4 regions of the Erwinia sp. E602 genome follow, and region 4 is predicted to be linked to each of the others. Evidence: predicted binding sites of a transcription regulator. Region 4 holds the regulator's gene; each other region holds the start of a gene.
What was found. The regulator PurR, encoded in region 4, represses purine synthesis genes. The targets are predictions, from matches to a motif close to CANGCAAACGTTTGCNTG.
Positions count from the first base shown of each region.

Region 1: purH (bifunctional phosphoribosylaminoimidazolecarboxamide formyltransferase/IMP cyclohydrolase) is a predicted target of PurR. The motif match lies at 4,104-4,121, and genes of this name have one in related genera.
Region 2: glyA (serine hydroxymethyltransferase) is a predicted target of PurR. The motif match lies at 2,862-2,879, and genes of this name have one in related genera.
Region 3: GKQ23_RS23285 (NCS2 family protein) is a predicted target of PurR. The motif match lies at 3,782-3,799, and genes of this name have one in related genera.

Region 1 covers NZ_CP046582.1:4,486,918-4,492,463, reverse strand. Annotated here, with positions in the region: gene hupA (nucleoid-associated protein HU-alpha) at 1-95, shown strand, start outside; gene GKQ23_RS22180 (DUF1481 domain-containing protein) at 223-888, shown strand; gene purD (phosphoribosylamine--glycine ligase) at 1,085-2,365, opposite strand; gene purH (bifunctional phosphoribosylaminoimidazolecarboxamide formyltransferase/IMP cyclohydrolase) at 2,380-3,969, opposite strand; rRNA gene GKQ23_RS22165 (16S ribosomal RNA) at 4,596-5,546, shown strand, end outside.
Region 2 covers NZ_CP046582.1:1,207,336-1,212,881, forward strand. Annotated here, with positions in the region: gene qseG (two-component system QseEF-associated lipoprotein QseG) at 1-642, shown strand, start outside; gene glrR (two-component system response regulator GlrR) at 639-1,973, shown strand; gene glnB (nitrogen regulatory protein P-II) at 2,110-2,448, shown strand; gene glyA (serine hydroxymethyltransferase) at 2,990-4,243, shown strand; gene GKQ23_RS06945 (3-phenylpropionate MFS transporter) at 4,399-5,535, shown strand; gene csiE (stationary phase inducible protein CsiE) at 5,541-5,546, opposite strand, start outside.
Region 3 covers NZ_CP046582.1:4,727,960-4,733,505, reverse strand. Annotated here, with positions in the region: gene GKQ23_RS23295 (fimbrial protein) at 1-399, shown strand, start outside; gene GKQ23_RS23290 (AsmA family protein) at 457-2,121, opposite strand; gene GKQ23_RS23285 (NCS2 family protein) at 2,342-3,730, opposite strand; gene recG (ATP-dependent DNA helicase RecG) at 3,843-5,546, opposite strand, start outside.
Region 4 covers NZ_CP046582.1:2,178,109-2,183,654, reverse strand. Annotated here, with positions in the region: gene GKQ23_RS11340 (C40 family peptidase) at 1-739, shown strand, start outside; gene GKQ23_RS11335 (YnhF family membrane protein) at 799-888, opposite strand; gene purR (HTH-type transcriptional repressor PurR) at 1,184-2,209, shown strand; gene punR (DNA-binding transcriptional activator PunR) at 2,229-3,146, opposite strand; gene punC (purine nucleoside transporter PunC) at 3,260-4,459, shown strand; gene cfa (cyclopropane fatty acyl phospholipid synthase) at 4,786-5,546, shown strand, end outside.

The DNA of each region.
Region 1 (5,546 bases), 2.3 Mb from region 4:
GCCGCAACCCGCAGACTGGCAACGAGATCAAAATTGCTGCTGCCAATGTACCAGCATTCGTTTCTGGTAAGGCACTGAAAGACGCTGTTAAGTAATCGCTTTACGGTGAAAGGTTTTAACAGGGGGGCGCTATCGCCCCTTTTGTTTATCTGTAATTTGTCCCCCGCCCGAACTCGGGTGCTTCTGCTGCGGTGAGAAGATGATGGTGCGAAACGCTTTCATATGACGCTGACCTTGCTAAAACGACTTTTTCCTTCGCTGATGCTGGCCGTGCTGGCAGGCTGTAGCTTGCACTCTTCCCTGCCTGATTTTACCGCCAGCGGCTATCTGGCCGATCGCGGCGCCGTACGTATCTGGCGTAAAAACAGCGATTCCCAGACCACCCACATGCGGGTGGCGGTGACGCCCTTCAGCAGCGGTGCGGGCGAAACCCGTGACTACCTGTGGCAAAAGGGCAAGCTGGTCTCAATTGAGCGGCATCTGCTGGGGGCCCAGTCGGATGACGTGACGCTGCGGTTTGACCATGATGGCAGCCTGAGCTTTATGCAGCGCCAGCTGGCAGGCCGCCGGGAGCCGCTCTCTGCCGATGCGGTAGCGCTGTATCAGTTTGACGCGCAGCGGATGCTGAAGATCAGCGACGACCTGCTGAGCGGGCGCGTGCTGTTGCAGCAGGGGCGCTGGCAGGCAGACGGCAGCGTCACCGGCTGCGACGGCCAGCGGCGTCAGGCGGAATTTGATGCGGGTGAGCAGCAGCAGATCCTGCGCCAGCAGCGGCTGGCCCGGGGAGCACTGAACGTGGCCTGGCTGGAAGCGCCAGGCGGTACGCAGCTGTTGCTGGTGACCGCCGACGACCTGTGCCTGACCGCACCGAAAGAAGCTGACTTCTGAACGTCAGGACAGCAGAGGAACAGAACGCCATAGGGCGTCCCGCAGCCGTGCTGTAAGCCTGAACCCTGACGTCGCAGCGGTGCTGTACGCCTGAGGCCTGGACCCTGACGTCTGCATCAATGCCCAAAAAAAACGGGCCAGACATGATGTCCAGCCCGCAGGTGTAACGTCCGTTCAGGGCAACGCCCCGTCGGGCTTACTTGCGGTCGATCGCCCGGTAGCCGATATCGCTACGGCAGAAGCTGCCATTCCAGCCGATCGGCTTTGCCAGCTCGTACGCGCGTTTTTGCGCGGCGGCCACATCATCACCCAGCGCGGTGACGCACAGCACGCGTCCGCCGCTGGTGACCACGACGCCATCCTCCAGCGTGGTGCCGGCGTGGAACACCTTACCGTCGGCGGCGTCGGTCTGCGGCAGGCCGTGGATTGCTTCCCCGTTGACGTAATCGCCAGGGTAACCACCGGCGGCCAGTACGACGCCCAGCGAAGGGCGCGGATCCCAGACCGAATCTTTCTCGTTCAGCTTACCGTCCACGGCGGCCAGACAGAGTTCGACCAGGTCGGACTGCAGGCGCAGCATGATTGGCTGTGTTTCCGGGTCGCCAAAGCGGCAGTTAAATTCAATCACCTTTGGCTGGCCACTTTTGTCGATCATCAGGCCAGCGTACAGGAAGCCGGTGTAGACGTTGCCTTCGCTGGCCATGCCGCGCACGGTTGGCCAGATCACTTCGTCCATCACACGCTGGTGGACTTCATCGGTCACTACCGGTGCCGGCGAGTAAGCGCCCATACCGCCGGTGTTCGGGCCGGTATCACCGTCGCCCACGCGTTTGTGATCCTGGCTGGTCGCCATCGGCAGCACGTTTTCACCGTCGACCATGACAATAAAGCTGGCTTCCTCACCATCAAGGAACTCTTCCACCACAATGCGGTGGCCGGCGTCGCCAAAGGCGTTGCCCGCCAGCATGTCCTGGATCGCGTCTTCCGCTTCCTGCAGGGTCAGCGCCACAATCACGCCTTTACCTGCGGCCAGGCCATCGGCCTTGATAACGATCGGTGCGCCTTGCTCACGTACGTAAGCCAGCGCCGGCTCCACTTCTGTGAAGTTCTGATAGCCGCCGGTAGGGATCTGATGGCGCGCGAGGAAATCTTTGGTAAAGGCCTTCGAGCCCTCCAGCTGTGCCGCTGCCTGGGTCGGGCCAAAGATTTTCAGACCGGCGGCGCGGAAGGCGTCCACCACGCCGATCACCAGCGGCGCTTCCGGGCCGACGATGGTCAGATCAATCTTCTCGCTTTGTGCAAAGCTCAGCAGGCCGGCAATATCCGTCGCGCTGATGGCCACGTTCTGTAGCGCAGGTTCCAGCGCGGTACCGGCATTGCCCGGTGCCACGAAGACGGCGTCTGCCAGCGGTGACTGAGAGGCTTTCCAGGCCAGCGCATGTTCACGGCCGCCATTACCAATAACTAAAATTTTCATCTGAGACTCCGTAATTAATGGCGGAAATGGCGCATGTCGGTGAAGATCATCGCAATGCCGTGTTCATCCGCGGCGGCGATCACTTCGTCATCACGAATAGAGCCACCCGGTTGAATAACACAGGTAATGCCGACCGCAGCGGCGGCATCAATGCCATCACGGAACGGGAAGAAGGCATCCGACGCCATGGCAGAACCTTTTACTTCCAGGCCTTCATCGGCAGCCTTTATACCGGCGATTTTTGCGGAATAGACGCGGCTCATCTGGCCGGCACCAATGCCGATGGTCATATTGTCACGCGCATAAACGATAGCATTAGACTTGACGAACTTCGCCACTTTCCAGCAGAACAACGCATCACGCAGTTCCTGCTCCGACGGCTGGCGTTTGCTGACCACGCGCAGCTGGCTTTCGCCGACCATGCCCAGATCGCGATCCTGCACCAGCAGGCCGCCATTAACGCGCTTAAAGTCGAGACCGGTCTGGCGTTCCTGCCACTGGCCACAGGTCAGCACGCGAACGTTCTGCTTGGTGGCGGTGACTTTCAACGCGGCTTCGCTGGCTGACGGGGCGATGATCACTTCAACGAACTGACGGCTGACGATCGCCTGGGCGGTCGCTTCGTCCAGTTCACGGTTGAAGGCGATAATGCCACCGAAGGCCGAGGTTGGGTCGGTCTGCCAGGCGCGCTCGTAAGCGTCAAGAATGGAACCGCCAACCGCAACGCCGCACGGGTTAGCGTGCTTGACGATCACACAGGCCGGCTGCTCGAACTCTTTCACGCACTCCAGTGCGGCATCGGTATCGGCGATGTTGTTGTATGAGAGCGCTTTACCCTGAACCTGCTGCGCGGTGGCCACCGAAGCTTCGCTAACGTTCTCTTCTATATAGAAGGCAGCATCCTGATGGCTGTTTTCGCCGTAACGCATATCCTGCTTCTTAATAAAGTTCAGGTTAAGGGTGCGCGGGAAGCGACCGGACGGTTCGGTGGTCTCACCGTGATAGGCCGGGACCAGGCTGCCAAAGTAGTTGGCAATCATGCTGTCATAGGCCGCAGTGTGTTCAAAGGCTTTAATCGCCAGGTCGAAACGGGTCGCCAGGGTCAGCGAGTTATCGTTCGCATCCAGCTCCGCCACGATGGCCGGGTAGTCACTGCTCTTGACCACGATCGCTACATCTTTATGGTTCTTGGCGGCGGAGCGCACCATGGTCGGGCCGCCGATGTCGATGTTCTCGACGGCGTCTTCCAGCGAGCAGCCTTCACGGGCCACTGTCTGGGCAAACGGATACAGGTTAACGACCACCATATCAATCGGAGAGATGCTGTGCTCGGCCATGATGGCATCGTCCTGACCGCGGCGTCCTAAAATGCCACCATGCACTTTCGGGTGCAGCGTTTTAACGCGTCCATCCATCATTTCCGGGAAACCGGTATAGTCAGAGACTTCAGTCACGGGCAGGCCAGCGTCAGCCAACAGGCGGGCAGTACCGCCGGTGGAGAGCAGCTCGACGCCACGTTGAGAAAGCGCCTGAGCGAATTCGAGGATACCGGCTTTGTCAGACACGCTGAGCAGCGCGCGGCGTACAGGACGACGTTGTTGCATTAGGTTTTTCCCTTGGCATTGGATCGCATAGATAAGAGCGTTATATGAAGTCTGCTGTGCTCTCTTCTATATAGAGGAACAGAAAACTTCAGGTAACGCCCCTGGAGGGGGCTTCCATTACGCGCGGGCATTGTAGCGAAAACGTTTGCGCGATGCTCGTCAAAATTGCCGTTTTGCGGCAGCTGTGGATAAGTTTGTGCACAAATGCGTATAAGGCGGGCTTTTGCTGGGGATTGCAGCAAACAGATAAAATATCGCAAATTAGCCCTTGTCACCCGTCGAGAACTCCCTATAATGCGCCTCCATCGACACGGAACAACGGCTTACAGGCCAGCGTGTTGAGAGGTTCAGGAAGTACTCTGAACCGCCGGAAAAAACTTCTAAAAAAGAAGTTGACTCCGAAGGAGGAAAGCGTAATATACGCCACCTCGCAACAGGAAGCTTCGGCACTGATTGCACCGCTCTTTAACAATTTATCAGACAATCTGTGTGGGCACTCGCAGGATTGATATCAGACACCTTCGGGTGTCAAAAAATATCAAGTCTCACGAGTGAACACATAATGAAATTCATTATGACGTTTTACAGATGAGCATCGCTGCACTTGTTGCAGCAAATCGAACTTTTAATTGAAGAGTTTGATCATGGCTCAGATTGAACGCTGGCGGCAGGCCTAACACATGCAAGTCGAACGGTAGCACAGAGAGCTTGCTCTTGGGTGACGAGTGGCGGACGGGTGAGTAATGTCTGGGAAACTGCCCGATAGAGGGGGATAACTACTGGAAACGGTAGCTAATACCGCATAACCTCGTAAGAGCAAAGTGGGGGACCTTCGGGCCTCACGCTATCGGATGTGCCCAGATGGGATTAGCTAGTAGGTGGGGTAATGGCTCACCTAGGCGACGATCCCTAGCTGGTCTGAGAGGATGACCAGCCACACTGGAACTGAGACACGGTCCAGACTCCTACGGGAGGCAGCAGTGGGGAATATTGCACAATGGGCGCAAGCCTGATGCAGCCATGCCGCGTGTATGAAGAAGGCCTTCGGGTTGTAAAGTACTTTCAGCGGGGAGGAAGGCGATGAGGTTAATAACCTCGTCGATTGACGTTACCCGCAGAAGAAGCACCGGCTAACTCCGTGCCAGCAGCCGCGGTAATACGGAGGGTGCAAGCGTTAATCGGAATTACTGGGCGTAAAGCGCACGCAGGCGGTCTGTCAAGTCAGATGTGAAATCCCCGGGCTTAACCTGGGAACTGCATTTGAAACTGGCAGGCTAGAGTCTTGTAGAGGGGGGTAGAATTCCAGGTGTAGCGGTGAAATGCGTAGAGATCTGGAGGAATACCGGTGGCGAAGGCGGCCCCCTGGACAAAGACTGACGCTCAGGTGCGAAAGCGTGGGGAGCAAACAGGATTAGATACCCTGGTAGTCCACGCTGTAAACGATGTCGACTTGGAGGTTGTGCCCTTGAGGCGTGGCTTCCGGAGCTAACGCGTTAAGTCGACCGCCTGGGGAGTACGGCCGCAAGGTTAAAACTCAAATGAATTGACGGGGGCCCGCACAAGCGGTGGAGCATGTG
Region 2 (5,546 bases), 970 kb from region 4:
ACCCCCTCGCGCAGCGGCGCTGACGCTATTCATAGCGGATCGCCACCGGAAAGCACCCTGGTGGATTATCACCAGGTCGGCTGTGCGTCGATCTGGTCATTTAACGATACGGCTGCGATGCATAATCCGCTCTACTGGCTGCGGGCGATGGACTGCGCAGAGCGCCTGTCACCGGCTGCTGCCCGGGCCGAAGCGCACCGCTGGCCGGCTGAGAACTGGCAGAGCACCTTTAAACAGGCGGTACTGCTGGATAACGGTAATGTCACGCCGGTGGAGCGCCGTCAGTATCTTGACCGGCTGGACGGCTACGGCAGCGATTACCCGGCCGCCGTGCGTCCGCTGCTGACGCTGTGGCGGGAAGGGCAGGGCTCGCTGCTGCAGCTTTCTGCGGAGCGCACGCGTTACGCCCATCTGCAGCAGAGCAGCGACGCCCAGCTGGACGCGCTGCGCCAGCAGGCCAGCAGCCAGAGCCAGCAGCTGGCGGACACCCGCCGCAAGCTCGACAGCCTGACCGACATTGAACGTCAGCTCTCATCCCGCCGCGCGCCGGATGCCGGCGATACCAGCCACGCCGACGACCGCGCGGAGCCGGCAGGCAGCCCGCGTCCGGGCAACCCCACCGGGGAGGATGCCAACCCATGAGCAAACACGCCGCCCGCCTGCTGCTGGTCGACGACGACCCATCGCTGCTGAAGCTGCTGGGGATGCGCCTGAGCAGTGAAGGCTTTTTAGTCACCACCGCCGCCAGCGGCCCGGAGGCGCTGAAGCTGCTGAACCGGGAAACCTTCGACCTGGTGATTAGCGATCTGCGGATGGATGAGATGGACGGCATGGCGCTGTTCACCGAAATCCAGCGGCTGAAGCCGGGCATGCCGGTGATTATCCTCACCGCCCACGGCTCGATCCCGGACGCGGTTGCCGCCACCCGCCAGGGGGTGTTCAGCTTCCTGACCAAGCCGGTCGACCGCGATGCGCTCTATAAGGCGATTGACGAGGCGCTGGCGCAGCGCGCGCCGGGCAGCGATAACGCCTGGAGCGAGGCGATTGTCACCCGCAGCCCGCTGATGCTGAGGCTGCTGGAGCAGGCGCGGATGGTGGCGCAGTCCGACGTCAGTGTGCTGATCAACGGCCAGAGCGGTACCGGTAAAGAGGTACTGGCGCAGGCGATCCACGCCGCCAGCCCGCGCGCGGGTAACGCCTTTATCGCCATCAACTGCGGCGCGCTGCCCGAGCAGCTGCTGGAGTCTGAGCTGTTCGGCCACGCCAAAGGGGCGTTTACCGGCGCGGTCAGCAGCCGTGAAGGGCTGTTCCAGGCCGCCGAGGGCGGCACGCTGTTTCTTGATGAGATCGGCGATATGCCGCAGGCGCTGCAGGTCAAGCTGCTGCGGGTGCTGCAGGAGCGCAAGGTACGGCCGCTGGGCAGCAACCGCGATCTGGATATCAATGTGCGCATCATCTCGGCCACCCACCGCGACCTGCCGAAGGCGATGGAGAAAAAAGAGTTTCGCGAGGACCTCTACTACCGGCTTAACGTGGTCAGCCTTAAGCTGCCGGCGCTGCACGAGCGGGCGGAAGATATTCCGCTGCTGGCCGGCCACCTGCTCAAGCAGGCCGCCGAACGGCATAAACCCTTTGTGCGCAGCTTCTCCACCGACGCCCTGCGCCGGCTGATGGCCGCCAGCTGGCCGGGCAACGTGCGCCAGCTGGTCAACGTGATCGAACAGTGCGTGGCGCTGACCTCCGCGCCGGTCATCAGCGACGCGCTGGTGGAGCAGGCGCTGGCCGGTGAGAACACCGCGCTGCCGACTTTTGCCGAAGCGCGCAACCAGTTTGAGCTGAACTACCTGCGCAAGCTGCTGCAGATGACCCGCGGCAACGTCACTAACGCCGCGCGGCTGGCCGGGCGCAACCGCACCGAGTTCTATAAGCTGCTCTCGCGACATGAACTGGATGCCGCCGACTTTAAAGAGTAATTTTTCAGTGCCGTTAGTCGCCCTGGATATGGTAGTTTAGCTGCCTCAGAGCAGAGACAGACCGCGAAGCGTGACCTGTCCGGTGAATACTCATATGAATACCCGTCCGGACGCGGCGGGAAGAAAAAGGTCTGCCATGAAAAAGATTGACGCAATTATCAAGCCGTTCAAACTGGATGACGTGCGCGAAGCGCTGGCGGAAGTCGGCATCACCGGGATGACGGTAACCGAAGTGAAGGGCTTTGGCCGCCAGAAGGGCCATACCGAGCTGTACCGCGGCGCCGAGTACATGGTCGATTTTCTGCCGAAGGTGAAAATTGAGATCGTGGTAGCGGACGACATCGTCGACACCTGCGTCGACACCATCATGAACACCGCGCAGACCGGCAAAATCGGCGACGGTAAAATCTTCGTCTTCGACGTGGCGCGCGTGGTGCGCATTCGTACCGGTGAGGAAGACGAAGAGGCGATCTGATCGCTGAATCTCGCCAGTGCGTCAGCCCGGGTCACCGGGCTGGATTTGCCGGTTGCCTGATTAGCAAGCCGTTGCTGACCACTCTCTGTTGTATCCTCTCAGACTCCAGACTCCAGACTCCAGACTCCAGACTCCAGACTCCAGACTCCAGACTCCAGACTCCAGACTCCAGACTCCAGACTCCAGACTCCAGACTCCAGACTCCAGACTCCAGACTCCAGACTCCAGATTCCACTTCACCCACCGAAGCTGATTTCACGCGGCTGAGCTGAGTTTCCGCTCATTTTCTGGCGTGATGACTGTTTTTTCAGCGGCAGGCCGCACCCGGCGGATAAGAAAACCGCATCCCGCAGATGAATAAAAATCCGTAAATCAGGGGTTGCAAAAAGCGTAACTAACCCTTGCCAGTACTGGAGCCAATCGTTTGCGTAAAAAGGCAGTTTTGATGCTATTCAACGGGTGGGTAAACAGTTTACACTGTTGCCCATCACCCCTCAGGGGGTCATTTCTTATTTAAAGTCAGTTGAGTCAGGAGATGCAGATGTTAAAGCGTGAAATGAACATTGCCGATTACGACGCCGAGTTATGGCAGGCGATGGAGCAGGAGAAAGTGCGTCAGGAAGAGCACATCGAGCTGATTGCTTCAGAAAACTACACCAGCCCACGCGTGATGCAGGCTCAGGGCTCTCAGCTGACCAATAAATATGCCGAAGGTTACCCGGGCAAGCGCTACTACGGTGGCTGTGAGTACGTGGATATCGTAGAGCAGCTGGCTATCGACCGTGCCAAAGAGCTGTTCGGTGCCGACTACGCTAACGTGCAGCCGCACTCCGGTTCTCAGGCTAACTTCGCGGTGTACACCGCGCTGCTGCAGCCGGGCGACACCATTCTGGGTATGAACCTGGCGCACGGTGGTCACCTGACCCACGGTTCCCCGGTTAACCTGTCCGGTAAACTGTATAAGGTCATTCCTTACGGCATCGATGAAACCGGTCAGATCGACTACAACGAACTGGCCGAGCTGGCGAAACAGCACCAGCCGAAAATGATCGTTGGCGGTTTCTCTGCTTATTCCGGCGTGTGCGACTGGGCCAAAATGCGTGAAATCGCAGATTCGGTCGGCGCTTACCTGTTTGTGGATATGGCACACGTAGCGGGCCTGATCGCCGCAGACGTCTACCCGAACCCGGTTCCGCATGCCCATATCGTCACCTCTACCACCCACAAAACCCTGGCAGGTCCGCGCGGCGGCATCATCCTGGCGAAAGGCGGTGACGAAGATTTCTACAAAAAGCTGAACTCAGCCGTCTTCCCTGGCGGCCAGGGCGGCCCGCTGATGCACGTAATCGCTGGTAAAGCGGTGGCGTTCAAAGAAGCGATGGAGCCGGAGTTCAAAACCTACCAGCAGCAGGTGGCAAAAAACGCCAAAGCGATGGTTGAGGTGTTCCTGTCCCGTGGTTACAACGTGGTATCCGGCGGCACGCATAACCACCTGTTCCTGCTGGACCTGGTGGACAAGAACCTGACCGGTAAAGAAGCTGACGCCGCCCTGGGCCGCGCCAACATCACCGTCAACAAAAACAGCGTGCCTAACGATCCGAAGAGCCCGTTTGTCACCTCCGGTATCCGCATCGGTTCTCCTGCGGTGACCCGTCGCGGCTTCAAAGAAGCTGAAGTGCGTGAACTGGCTGGCTGGATCAGCGATATTCTCGACAATATCAACGATGAAGCGGTCAGCGAGCGCGTCAAGAAGCAGGTGCTGGAAATCTGCGCACGCTTCCCGGTTTACGCGTAAGTGAGATAACCCACCGGCCGGCCGCATAAGGCCTCCGGTGAGGCAGGGCGGTTCCGTTATGGAAGCTGCCCCACAGATAGCGGGACACGTCAGTGTCCCGCTATTTTTTTATCCGCCGCCAGCGTGTAGAGTAGCCGCACTTTGTCGGAGGGAAAATGACGATACGATCCACCTACTGGCTCGGGCTGAGCTACTTCACCTATTTCTTCGCCTATGGGGTTTACCTGCCGTTCTGGGCGGTGTGGCTGAAAGGCCGCGGCCTGTCGCCGGAGCAGATTGGCCTGCTGCTGGGCAGCGGCCTGGTGGCCCGCTTCGCCGGCAGCCTGCTGATTGCCTCCCGCGTTAACGATCCGGCGAAGCTGGTCGGCGCGCTGCGCCTGCTGGCGGTATTAACGCTGCTGTTTGCCGCCGGCTTCTGGCTCGGCAGCCAGTGGCTGTGGCTGCTGCTGGTGATGATCGGCTTTAACCTGTTCTTTTCGCCGCTGGTGCCGCTCAGCGATGCGCTGGCCGCCACCTGGCAGCGGCAGATCGCGCTGCCTTACGGGCCGGTGCGGCTGTGGGGATCGCTGGCGTTTGTGATCAGCTCGGCGCTGACCGGGGTGCTGGTCAGCCACTTCTCGTACCATGCGATTCTGGTGCTGCTCTGTGCCGGCAGCGGGGCGATGATCCTCGGCATGCTGCTGCAGCCGGCGGTGATGCCGCAGGGCGAGGCGAAGCAGGGCGGCCCGGCGGGGCAGACCCGCTGGGCGGCGCTGCTGACGGAGAGCGCCGTCTGGCGCTTTATGCTGTGCGTGACGCTGATGCAGGGGGCGCACGCCGCCTATTACGGCTTCAGCGCAATCTGGTGGCAGGAGGCGGGCTACCCGGCCAGCGTGGTTGGCTATCTGTGGTCGCTGGGGGTGGTGGCGGAGATCGTGATTTTCGCCGCCAGCCATCGCCTGTTCCGCCGCTGGTCGGCGCGCGATCTGCTGCTGCTGTCGGCGGTAAGCGGCATCGTACGCTGGAGCATTATGGCCAGCACCACCGATCTCGGCTGGCTGATCGCGGCGCAGATCCTGCACTGCGGCAGCTTCACCGTCTGCCACCTGGCAGCGATGCGCTTTATCGCCGCCCGGCAGGGGGCGGAGGTGATCCGCCTGCAGTCGCTCTATTCGGCGCTGGCAATGGGCGGCGGGATCGCGCTGATGACCATGGTCTGCGGCGTGCTGTTCCAGCACCTGCAGGCGGGCATGTTCTGGGTGATGGCGCTGCTGGTCGTGCCGGCGCTGTTTCTGCGGCCGAAGGTGGCCTAGCCCCGTCAGGA
Region 3 (5,546 bases), 2.3 Mb from region 4:
CTGCAGGTGGATTTTAAACAACTCTCCACTGAGGATCTCTACCTGAACAAGCAGACCCGTCCGGTAGGGTTTACCCTGCATCTGATCAACTGCAGCACTACGGTGTATAAAACCGTTACGGTGACCTTTTCCGGCGAACGCAGCCAGGCACTGCCCGAATCTCTGCGGGTGCACAGCAATGCTTCAGGCGGCACCGCCGGGATCGCCATCGATCTGCGTCAGGATAACGGTAATCCCCTGACGCTGGACCAGCCCACCCCAGCCACGGACCTGACCCGTGGCAGCATGCAGTTAGGCTTTCAGGCGCTGGTACGCGGCGAACCGGACGCGCTGCAGCAGCATAACCTGCAGCTCGGCCCGTTTACCTCGACGGCCAGCTATACCCTGAACTATCAGTAACGTCGACGTGCGCAGAGCGGCAGGTGCCAATGCTCTTTGGTGTGCGCTGCCAGCGACTTACTGCAGCTGGCCGTTAACCAGTTTCTGCTTCTGCGCACCGCCGTTCAGCTCCAGCGTAGCATTCACCGTCGGCTTCAGCGGCTTGTCCGCCTGCAAATTACCGGAAAGACTAAGCTTCAGGTTGCTGCCGGCCGGCAGAGATTGCCCCGGCCAGCCCCAGTTCGCCAGCACCGCCGCATTCACCTGGCGACCGGTTAGCGACAGCGAAAGAGCCCGCTGCGGAGCCTGGCTGACGTTGGCCACTCCCTCCAGCATGCCGCTGCCGCTAAAAGCGCTCAGTTCGGTAACGTTAATGCTGTTGCCGTCGGCGTTCAGCGCCAGCGACGGGTGACGCAGGTCAACACGGTTAAAGGTGGACTCGGCGGCGTTGGCGCTCAGGCTACCGGACCAGATACCCCAGCGGTGGTTTTGCGCCAGTAGCAGGTTGCTGCCGCTGGCGTCCAGCGCCGTCATCTGGAACGGGAAGTCCGGGTTAATATCGATAATCAGGTTCCGGTTGGCGGTGAAGCGGCTAACCTGCACGCTGTCGAGCCAGCCCGGCAGCGTTTGCAACCAGCGCTCACGCCAGTTGGCCGGCAGCGTATATTCCAGCCCGGCGACCACCAGTTCATCCAGCGTCAGCTTTTTATCACGGCGGCTCCAGCTGCCGCCGGTGCGGATCATGCCGTTGACCCAGCGCGAGCTGAACTGGGTCAGCGCCACGCCCGCCGGTGAGAATTCCAGGCTGGCAATCGGATCGTTGAGCTGCAGGCTGCCGTTAACAAAGCTGCTGGCGTTGAGCGCCAGCGTGCCGTTATCGCTCTGCCAGTCGCCGTGGCTGAAGGTAATATTTTTCAGCAGCAGATCCAGGTCGGTTACCGCCCAGTCCAGCCCCTCCAGCCGGGCATCGGTGACGTCCACCCGGTTAAAACTGATATCCGGCAGACTGAGCAGCGGCTGCAGGAAGTCGGCCAGCGTTTTATCGCTCTGCAGGCGGATACTGTTCAGCCGCAGGCTCTGAACCTGCCAGCCACCGCTGGCGTCGCGGCGTGCATTAGCGGTAATCGAACCCAGCGCCACGTCCGCGCCCACGTTGCTGAACAGCCACTCGCGCCCTTTGATGCTGCCTTCCAGCAGCGCGTTGCTGGCGGTCAGGTCGCCCAGCGCCAGCGACCCGGCGCTCAGCTGAAAGCGCGCCTGTTGGCCGAGCAGGGCCCCTTTTTCCGGCAGCCACGGCGTGACGCCGCCGTCAACTTTCTGCCCCTGCACCGTCAAGTCGCCCGCGCTGCCGTTGACCGTCATCCGGCTCAGCAGCAGGCGGTCAGCCTGCAGGCGCCCCGGCATCGCGTTATCGGTCAGGTTAAGCGTACCTTCGTTGAGACGAATTGAGGCGAAGTGCTGCGGATTAGTCAGTTGCGCCAGGCGTAAACCGAGGTCCACCCGCCGCGAGGTCAGCAGCGGCGGCTGCCCTGGTGCCGTCAGCGTCACGTCGTCCAGCCGCAGCAGTCCGGGGGCCGAGAAGTTATGCTCAATCTTGCCGATGCTCAGCTGATACTGCGCGTCACTCAGCTGGCGGCTTGCCCACGCTGCGCCCCAGCGGGTCTGCAACAGCACGTAGCAGGCCACCAGCGCCAGCAGCAGGATCAGCAACAGCGTAAGCAAAATTTTGCCGGGATACTTCATCGCAACCACCCTATCGATTTCCGCTAATGGCTTGTTATGCCTGATTTAACGGCGTATCTCAACCGGGAAGCCCTGACAAGGCTGAAATTTGTGCAGAAAGCGGTAAGGAGAAGGTCAGGGATGAGGCAGAAGGTAGAAGGTGAGGGAAACAAGGAGGTAAGGGTGACCATCATCAGAACAGATTGCCGGGCAGATTGCTCCGCCCGGCAGCGCCCGGCGCTTACTTCTCCTGCGGGAACAGCAGGTTCAGCACAATGGCGGTAATACCGCCGGCGGCAATGCCGGAGGAGAGCAGCATCTTCAGCCACTCCGGTGCAAACTGCAGGATCAACGGCTGCTGGGAGACGCCCAGCCCCACCGCCAGCGACAGCGCGATAATCATAATCGCCCGGCGGTTCAGCGGCTCGCGGGAGACGATGCGCACGCCGGAGGCGGCGATGGTGCCGAACATCACCAGCGTGGCACCGCCGAGCACCGGCTCAGGAATGTGCTGCACGAAGCCGCTGACCGCCGGGAACAGGCCGAGCACGATCAGCATCAGCGCCACAAAGAAGCCGACATAGCGGCTGGCGACGCCGGTCAGCTGGATCACGCCGTTGTTCTGGCCGAAGCAGGAGTTCGGGAAGGTGTTGAACAGCGCCGAGACGCAGGAGTTGAGGCCGTTGGCCAGTACACCCCCCTTCAGGCGTTTCATGTACAACGGGCCGCTGACCGGCTGCTCGGAGACGTCAGAGGTGGCGGTGATATCGCCGATGGTCTCCAGCGAGGTGATCATAAACACCAGCATCAGCGGGATCAGCAGGCTCCAGTCGATGCCCAGGCCGTAATAGAACGGCGTCGGGATGGTGATAAGCGCCTCACTGGCCGGTGCGGAGGTTGCCGGCAGCATGCCCATCGCCCACGCAAGCAGATAGCCCACCGCCATGGCAATCACCAGCGAAGCCACCCGCAGGTAGGGGTTACGCTGGCGGTTAAGCAGAATAATCACCAGCAGTACCGCGCCGGCCAGCAGCAGGTTTTTCGGCGCGCCGAAGGTATGATCGTTGAGCGCCGCAAAGCCGCCGCCGATCGAGGTCAGGCCCACCTGAATTAGCGACAGGCCGATAATCATCACCACGATGCCGGAGACCAGCGGAGTGATCACCCGGCGCGCCAGGTGCAGCACGCGCGACAGCGCCATCTCGGTGCAGGAGGCCAGCATAAGCGTGCCAAACAGCGCCGCCATCATCGTCGGCACGTCGGCACCGCCGTTCTTCAGCGCCAGCCCACCCATAATCAGCGGTGAGACAAAGTTAAAGCTGGTGCCCTGAATCGACAGCAGCCCGGAACCGATCGGACCCCAGGTTTTTATCTGCAGGATCGACGCCACGCCGGAGGCAAACAGCGACATGCTGATAATGTGCTGGGTATCCTGCGCCGGCAGGCCCAGCGCCTGGCAGATCAGCAGGGCCGGGGTGATTACCGCCACAAACATCGCCAGCAGGTGCTGGCAGGCGGCAAACAGCGTTTGCGGCAGCGGCGGGCGGTCTTCCAGGCGGTAGATCAGCTCACTGTGGCTGGCCGGAACCGGGGTACGATCGGCAGCGTCAACGGAGGTTTCAACGGACATTTGGGGCTTCCAGCGGCAATAAAGGTGGCGATTTTAAACCGAATGGTGTGAAAAGCAATCGTTTGCCAAACTTTCATTTATCCTGGCCGGCCGGACTTCGCCAGCGTAGCCGTCAGGCGTTAGTATAGCGTTCGGTTTCCGGCAGCCAGCGCTCAATCAGCGCCTGAGCCTGCTGCGGATAGTGCTGATGGATATGCCGCGCCACGCGCTGCACTTCGGGGATCATCGCCTGGTCGCGCAGCAGGTCGGCCACCTTAAATTCGGCGTTGCCGGTCTGGCGGGTGCCGAGCAGCTCACCGGGGCCGCGGATCTCCAGGTCACACTGGGCAATAACAAAGCCGTCGTTGCTGTCACGCAGCACCTGCAAACGCTTCTGGGCGGTTTTGCTCAGCGGTGCCTTATACAGCAGCACGCAGTGCGAGGCTACCGCGCCGCGGCCGACGCGGCCGCGCAGCTGGTGCAGCTGCGCCAGCCCCAGCCGCTCAGGGTTTTCAATAATCATCAGGCTGGCGTTCGGCACGTCGACCCCGACCTCAATCACCGTGGTAGCGATCAGCAGATGCAGTTCGCCCTGCTTAAACGCCTGCATCACCGCCTGCTTTTCGGACGGCTTCATCCGGCCGTGCACCAGGCCGACGTTCAGCTCCGGCAACGCCACTTTCAGCTCTTCCCAGGTGGCTTCCGCCGCCTGGGCTTCCAGCAGCTCGGACTCTTCGATCAGCGTACAGACCCAGTAGGCCTGGCGACCTTCGCTGCCGCAGGCGCTTTTCACCCGGGCGATAATGTCGGCCCGGCGGGTATCGGGGATCGCCACGGTGGTCACCGGGGTGCGCCCCGGCGGCAGCTCGTCGATGGTGGAAGTATCGAGGTCGGCATAGGCGGTCATCGCCAGCGTGCGCGGGATCGGGGTGGCGGTCATAATCAGCTGGTGCGGGTGGAAGCCCTGCTCCACGCCTTTTTCCCACAGTGCCAGCCGCTGGTGAACGCCAAAGCGGTGCTGTTCATCGATGATCACCAGCGCCAGGCCGTTAAACTGCACCTGCTCCTGGAAGATGGCGTGGGTGCCGACCACCATCGACACCTGGCCGCTGGCAATCGCCTCCTGCTGGGCGAGCCGCGCTTTACCCTTCTGCTTACCGGCCAGCCAGCCGACTTCAATCCCCAGCGGCGCAAACCACTGGCGGAAATTACTGGCGTGCTGCTCGGCCAGCAGCTCGGTGGGGGCCATCAGCGCCACCTGCTTGCCGTGCGCGATAACGTTAAGCGCCGCCAGGGCGGCAACCAGCGTTTTACCGGAGCCGACGTCGCCCTGCACCAGCCGCATCATCGGATAGTCTTTGGCCAGATCTGCTTCAATCTCTTTGACCACCCGCTGCTGTGCGCCCGTCGGCTTAAACGGCAGCGCCGCCAGCAGTGGGTTGCTTAGCCGGTGGCTGGCGGCCATCGGCAGCGCGTGATGGCGCTGGGCGCCGGCGCGGACCGCCAGCATGCTCAGATTATGCGCCAGCAGCTCTTCCATAATCAGCCGCCGCTGGGCCGGATGGGTGCCGCTGGCAAGGTCCGCCAGCGCCATATCCGGCGGCGGGCGGTGCAGCGTGCGCAGCGCCTGCGGCAGGCCGATCAGCCCCTGGCTCAGTTCCGGCGGCAGCAGCTCGGCGATCGCGCAGGTCTCCAGCAGGGTCAGCGCCTGATCGGTCAGGTTACGCAGCGTCGCCTGACGGATGCCTTCGGTGGTGGAGTAAACCGGGGTCAGCGTCTCCTGCAGTTCGGTAACGCCGTGATCGCCCTGCACGCGGTACTCCGGGTGGACGATCTC
Region 4 (5,546 bases):
CTCGGCTGCGCGCGATGATGAGCGGCGTAAACGCCGGCCGGTGAAGGCGGCAACCACCAAAAAGGTGAAAGAGCCGCTGGTTAAGAAAGTGAAAGAGAAAACCCCGCTGAAGAAAGCCACCACCGCCACGCTGCAGAAGCTTAAGCTGAAGAAGAAAACCGCCGCGCAGCCCGCCAGCCCGATCAAAACCGCGCGTACCAAAGCCACGGCAAAAAATGCCACGGCGAAGCTCGATAAAAAACGCTACGGGCGTCAGAAAGGTGAACGCAAAGCGCTGCTGGTGGAAGATGGCGATGCGCCGCTTAAGCTGAGCAAGGCGCACCGCGCCCGCTACCAGAAGGCCCGCGAAACGGCGATGAACAAGCTGATGGGTCAGCTGGGTAAACCCTACCAGTGGGGCGGCACCTCACCGAAAACCGGCTTCGACTGCAGTGGCCTGGTCTGGTACGCCTATAAAGACCTGGTGAAGTTCAAGATCCCGCGCACCGCCAATGAGATGTATCACCTGCGCGATGCGGCACAGATAAAACGCGACCAGCTGGAGAAAGGCGACCTGGTGTTCTTCCGCATTAACGGCCGCGGTACCGCCGATCACGTGGGCGTTTACCTCGGCGGCGGGAAATTTATTCAGTCACCGCGCACCGGCAAAGATATTCAGGTTAGCGCGCTGAGCGAAGACTACTGGCAGGAGCACTACATCGGTGCGCGCCGGATGATGACGCCTAAAACCATCCGCTAAGCGGGTCTGGCGGATTAAGGCAGAGAGGGAGAAGCCTGGCTTCTCCCTTTTTTTATGGCTCAGTGCATGACGGCGGTAAAGCTGAAAGCAATGATCATCGCCAGTGCGCCAACCGTGGTCAGCAGTGAAAATTTCAGATCGGTACTCATGGCTGCCCCTTAATAACCTTATTAAAATTAAGCCTGATAATTTTCCCACAGTTAACCGTAAAAATCTCGTCTTCTCGGCGCAGCCTTGCTAGAATCCGCCATTCCGTTGCGCAACATCAGCAAAACGGCATTTAGCCAGCAATGCATGTCACTTTTTCGGACGAAATCATCCCTTCCCGACCCTGTGAGACAGCGCCTGACACCTGACACCAGGTGCAGAAAATCGCGCGGCTAGCGCAAACGTTTAACCATTTTGTTATCAACAGGTTGCGATAACATCAGGAGTACTATTTGAATGGCAACAATTAAGGATGTGGCGAAGCTTGCCGGTGTCTCCACCACCACCGTCTCTCATGTGATCAACAAAACGCGTTTTGTTGCGGAAGAGACGCGTGAAGCGGTTTGGGCGGCAATCAAAGAGCTGCACTACTCCCCAAGTGCGGTTGCACGCAGCCTGAAGGTTAACCATACCAAAACCATCGGCCTGCTGGCGACCTCCAGCGAAGCGCCCTATTTTGCCGAAATAATTGAGGCGGTGGAAAACCGCTGTTTTGCCAAAGGCTACACGCTGATCCTCGGTAACGCCCATAACGACCTGCAGAAGCAGCAGGCGTATCTGTCGATGATGGCGCAGAAACGCGTCGACGGCCTGCTGGTGATGTGTTCCGAATACCCGGAAACGCTGATCGGCATGCTGGAAGATAATCGTAATATTCCGATGGTGGTGATGGACTGGAGCGAGTCGCACGGCGACTTCACCGACACCATTCTCGATAACGCCTTTGAAGGCGGCTATCTGGCCGGGCGCTACCTGATCGAACGCGGCCACCGCGATATCGGTGCCATTCCGGGGCAGCTGGAGCGCAATACCGGCGGCGGCCGTCACGCCGGCTTTCTTAAAGCGCTGGCGGAAGCCAACATTACCCTGCGCCCGGAGTGGCTGGTACAGGGTGACTTTGAGCCGGAGTCAGGTTATCGCGCCATGCAGCAAATTCTGATGCAGAAACAGCGCCCAACCGCGATCTTCTGCGGCGGCGACATCATGGCGATGGGGGCGATCTGCGCCGCCGACGAGATGGGGCTGCGCGTGCCGCAGGATATTTCGGTGATCGGTTACGATAACGTGCGCAACGCGCGCTACTTCTCACCGGCGCTGACCACCGTGCATCAGCCCAAAGAGCGCCTCGGCGAAACCGCCTTCGATATGCTGCTGGATCGTATTACCAGCAAGCGCGAAGAGCCGCAGACCATCGAGGTACACCCGACGCTGATCGAACGCCGCTCGGTGGCCGATGGTCCGTTCCGCGACTACCGCCGCTAGCCGTTCCGGGCGGCCTGCCTCAGCGGCCAGGCTGCTCGCTCAGCCACTCCGCGTTTAGCGTCTCCGTATCCCCCAGGTAGTCCAGCAACCACGCCAGCGCCGGTGAGGCGTTCTGCTCCGTCCAGCTCAGATAGCAGGGGCTGGCGTGATAGGGGGCCAGCAGCGTCAGCTCCTGCAGCAGCCCCTGTTGCAGCAGCGGCTGCGCCAGGTGCCCGGGCACCATCCCCACGCACAGCCCGGCCCGCAGACAGTCAAAGGCACTTTCCCAGTCCGGCACCACCATGCGGCGCTGATTGTCCAGCGCCCAGGTGGTACGCTTCGGCAGCGCGCGTGAGGTATCCTCCAGCACCAGCGACGGCCACTCGCGCACCGCCGCTTCGTCCGGCGGCGTGGCGGTCTGCAACAGCGGATGGCCCGGCTGCACCACGCAGCGCCAGTTCAGACTGCCCATATCGCGGAAGGAGAAGCGCCCGACCACCGGGATCGCCTGGGTAGCGCCGATCGCCAGATCGACGCGGCCGTCGGCCAGCGCATCCCACACGCCGTTGAACACCTCCTGCGACAGGTGCAGCTCGATATCCGGAAAGTAGCGATAGAAATCCACCACCAGCTGGCGGGTGCGTGCCGGCCGCACGATGCGATCCACAGCGATACTGATCTGACCGCGCCAGCCGTTGGCCACCTGCTGACAGCGGCGGCGGGTGGCAAGCATTTTTTTGATAACAGCTCGCCCCTCTTCGCTGAACACCCGCCCGGCCTCGGTCAGCACCACGTCACGGTGACGCCGCTCAAACAGGCTGACCGCCAGCCACTGCTCCAGCTGACGCACCGTATAGCTGATGGCGGAAGGCACGCGATGCAGTTCGGCCGCCGCTGCGGAAAAACTGCCGGTTCTTGCTACCGCATCAATCACTTCCAGAGAGTGTTCCGACCACATAGCCTTCCCTTCAATTTTTTTCACATCAGGTGGCGAATAATACCATTTCACAAGCCGTTAGCCGTCCCTTTACACTGCCAGCCGAAAAAAAACTCATCAAAGAGCACCTTCACATGCAATCTTTCGGATTTATGATCTACCTGGCGCTGCTGAGCATGCTGGGTTTCCTCGCCACCGATATGTACCTGCCGGCCTTCGGCGTGATGCAGCAGGATCTGCAGAGCAGCGCCAGCGGCATCAGCGCCAGCCTGAGCATCTTCCTCGCCGGCTTTGCCTGCGCGCAGCTGATCTGGGGGCCACTCTCGGACCGCATCGGGCGTAAGCCGGTGCTGCTGATGGGGCTGAGCCTGTTCGCCGTCGGCTGCCTGGCGATGCTGTGGGTGCACTCCGCCACCGCCCTGCTGGTCTGCCGCTTTGTGCAGGCGGTCGGCGTCTGCGCCGCCGCGGTCAGCTGGCAGGCGCTGGTGGTGGACCGCTATCAGGGCGCAAAAGCCAACCGGGTGTTCGCCACCATTATGCCGCTGGTAGCGCTGTCGCCGGCGCTGGCTCCGCTGCTTGGCGCCTGGCTGCTGTCGGCGCTCTCCTGGCGGGCGATTTTTATCGCCCTGCTGGTGATTACCCTGCTGCTGATCCTGATGACGCTGCTGCTGAAGTCACCGCGCGCGCGCCCCGCCGCCACCACTGAGGCGGCCGGCCCGGCCACCGGTTTTCTGACCTTAATGAAGTCGCCGGTCTACAGCGGTAACGTGGCGATCTACGCCGCCTGTTCGGCCAGCTTTTTCGCCTGGCTGACCGGCTCGCCGTTTATTCTCGGTGCCCTCGGCCTGTCGCCGGCGGATATTGGCCTCAGCTACGTGCCGCAGACCATCGCCTTCCTGGTGGGCGGTTTTGGCTGCCGCGCACTGCTTAATCACCTGAGCGGCCGCCAGCTGCTGCCGTGGCTGCTGCTGTTTTACAGCATCAGCATATTTGCGCTGTGGCTGGTGGCCCGCGAAGCGCAGCCCTCGCTGGTGGCGCTGATGGTGCCGTTCTGCGGCATGGCGATGGCCAACGGCGCGATCTATCCGATCGTGGTTTCTAACGCGCTGCTGCCGTTCCCGCAGGCCACCGGTAAGGCCGCCGCGCTGCAGAACATGCTGCAGCTGGGCCTGTGCTTTGCCGCCAGCCTCGCCGTCTCTGCCGGCATTGACGCCGCGTTACATACCACGGCGCAGGTGATGTTGCTGACCATTTTACTGGCGGTTCTCGGCTATCTGCTACAGTTCAAAGCCGCGAAACAGGCCCGGCTGCTGGCGCAGCAGGAGCAGCAGTAAACGCGGAATGCGATTGATTCGCAGGCTAAAGATAAGCCATTGAATATTTTCACGGGTGAGCATATACTCGCCAAAAAACGATAAAACAGCCTTTTATTAACCGCTTAGCAAGCCGGTCTTTTAGCCGTTAAAAGACCGGCATTACAACCTGACAAGGTCGTCATGGTGTTTCCGACGCAGCACGCGTTACGGCCTCGCAGCATTGCATCAATCCTCTTTAAACGTCGGATTTCAAGCCACGGCAATCTGCCGTGACTTCTCTCACAAACTTGCAGAAATTGACTATCCTTTTTCTGAGGTTTCAGTCACAGGGTGATGGAGAAGCTATGAGTTCATCGTGTATTGAAGAAACGATTCTTGAAGATAATCCGTGGTATCGCATCGTTCATGAGATGTTAAGCCAGGCGGACGTGGCCATTAACGGTTCGCGGCCTTGGGATATTCAGGTCAGCCACCCCGGGTTTTTTAAGCGCGTGCTGCAGGAAGGCTCACTGGGGCTGGGCGAGAGCTATATGGACGGCTGGTGGCAGTGTGAACGTATCGACCAGTTTATCCAGCGTATTCTGCAGGCGCATATTGACCAGCAGATCCCTCACCGTTTTAAAGACACCCTGCGGGTGCTGGTGGCCCGCCTCACCAACCTGCAGTCGCGCAAACGCGCGTGGATCGTCGGCAAGGAGCATTACGATCTCGGCAACGATCTGTTCTCACTGATGCTTGACCCTTATATGCAGTACTCATGCGGCTACTGGAAAGAGGCCACCACGCTGGAACAGGCGCAGGAAGCCAAGCTCAGAATGATCTGTGAGAAGCTGCAGCTGGCTCCCGGCATGTCGCTGCTGGATATTGGCTGCGGCTGGGGCGGGCTGGCCGAGTTTGCGGCGCGCCACTACGGGGTCAGCGTTTACGGCGTGACCATCTCCGCCGAGCAGCAAAAGATGGCGCAGCAGCGCTGTGACGGGCTGGATGTGACCATTCTGCTGCAGGACTATCGCGACCTTGACCGGCAGTTTGACCGCATCGTTTCGGTGGGCATGTTTGAACACGTTGGGCCCAAAAATTACGCCACCTACTTTAAGGTGGTGGA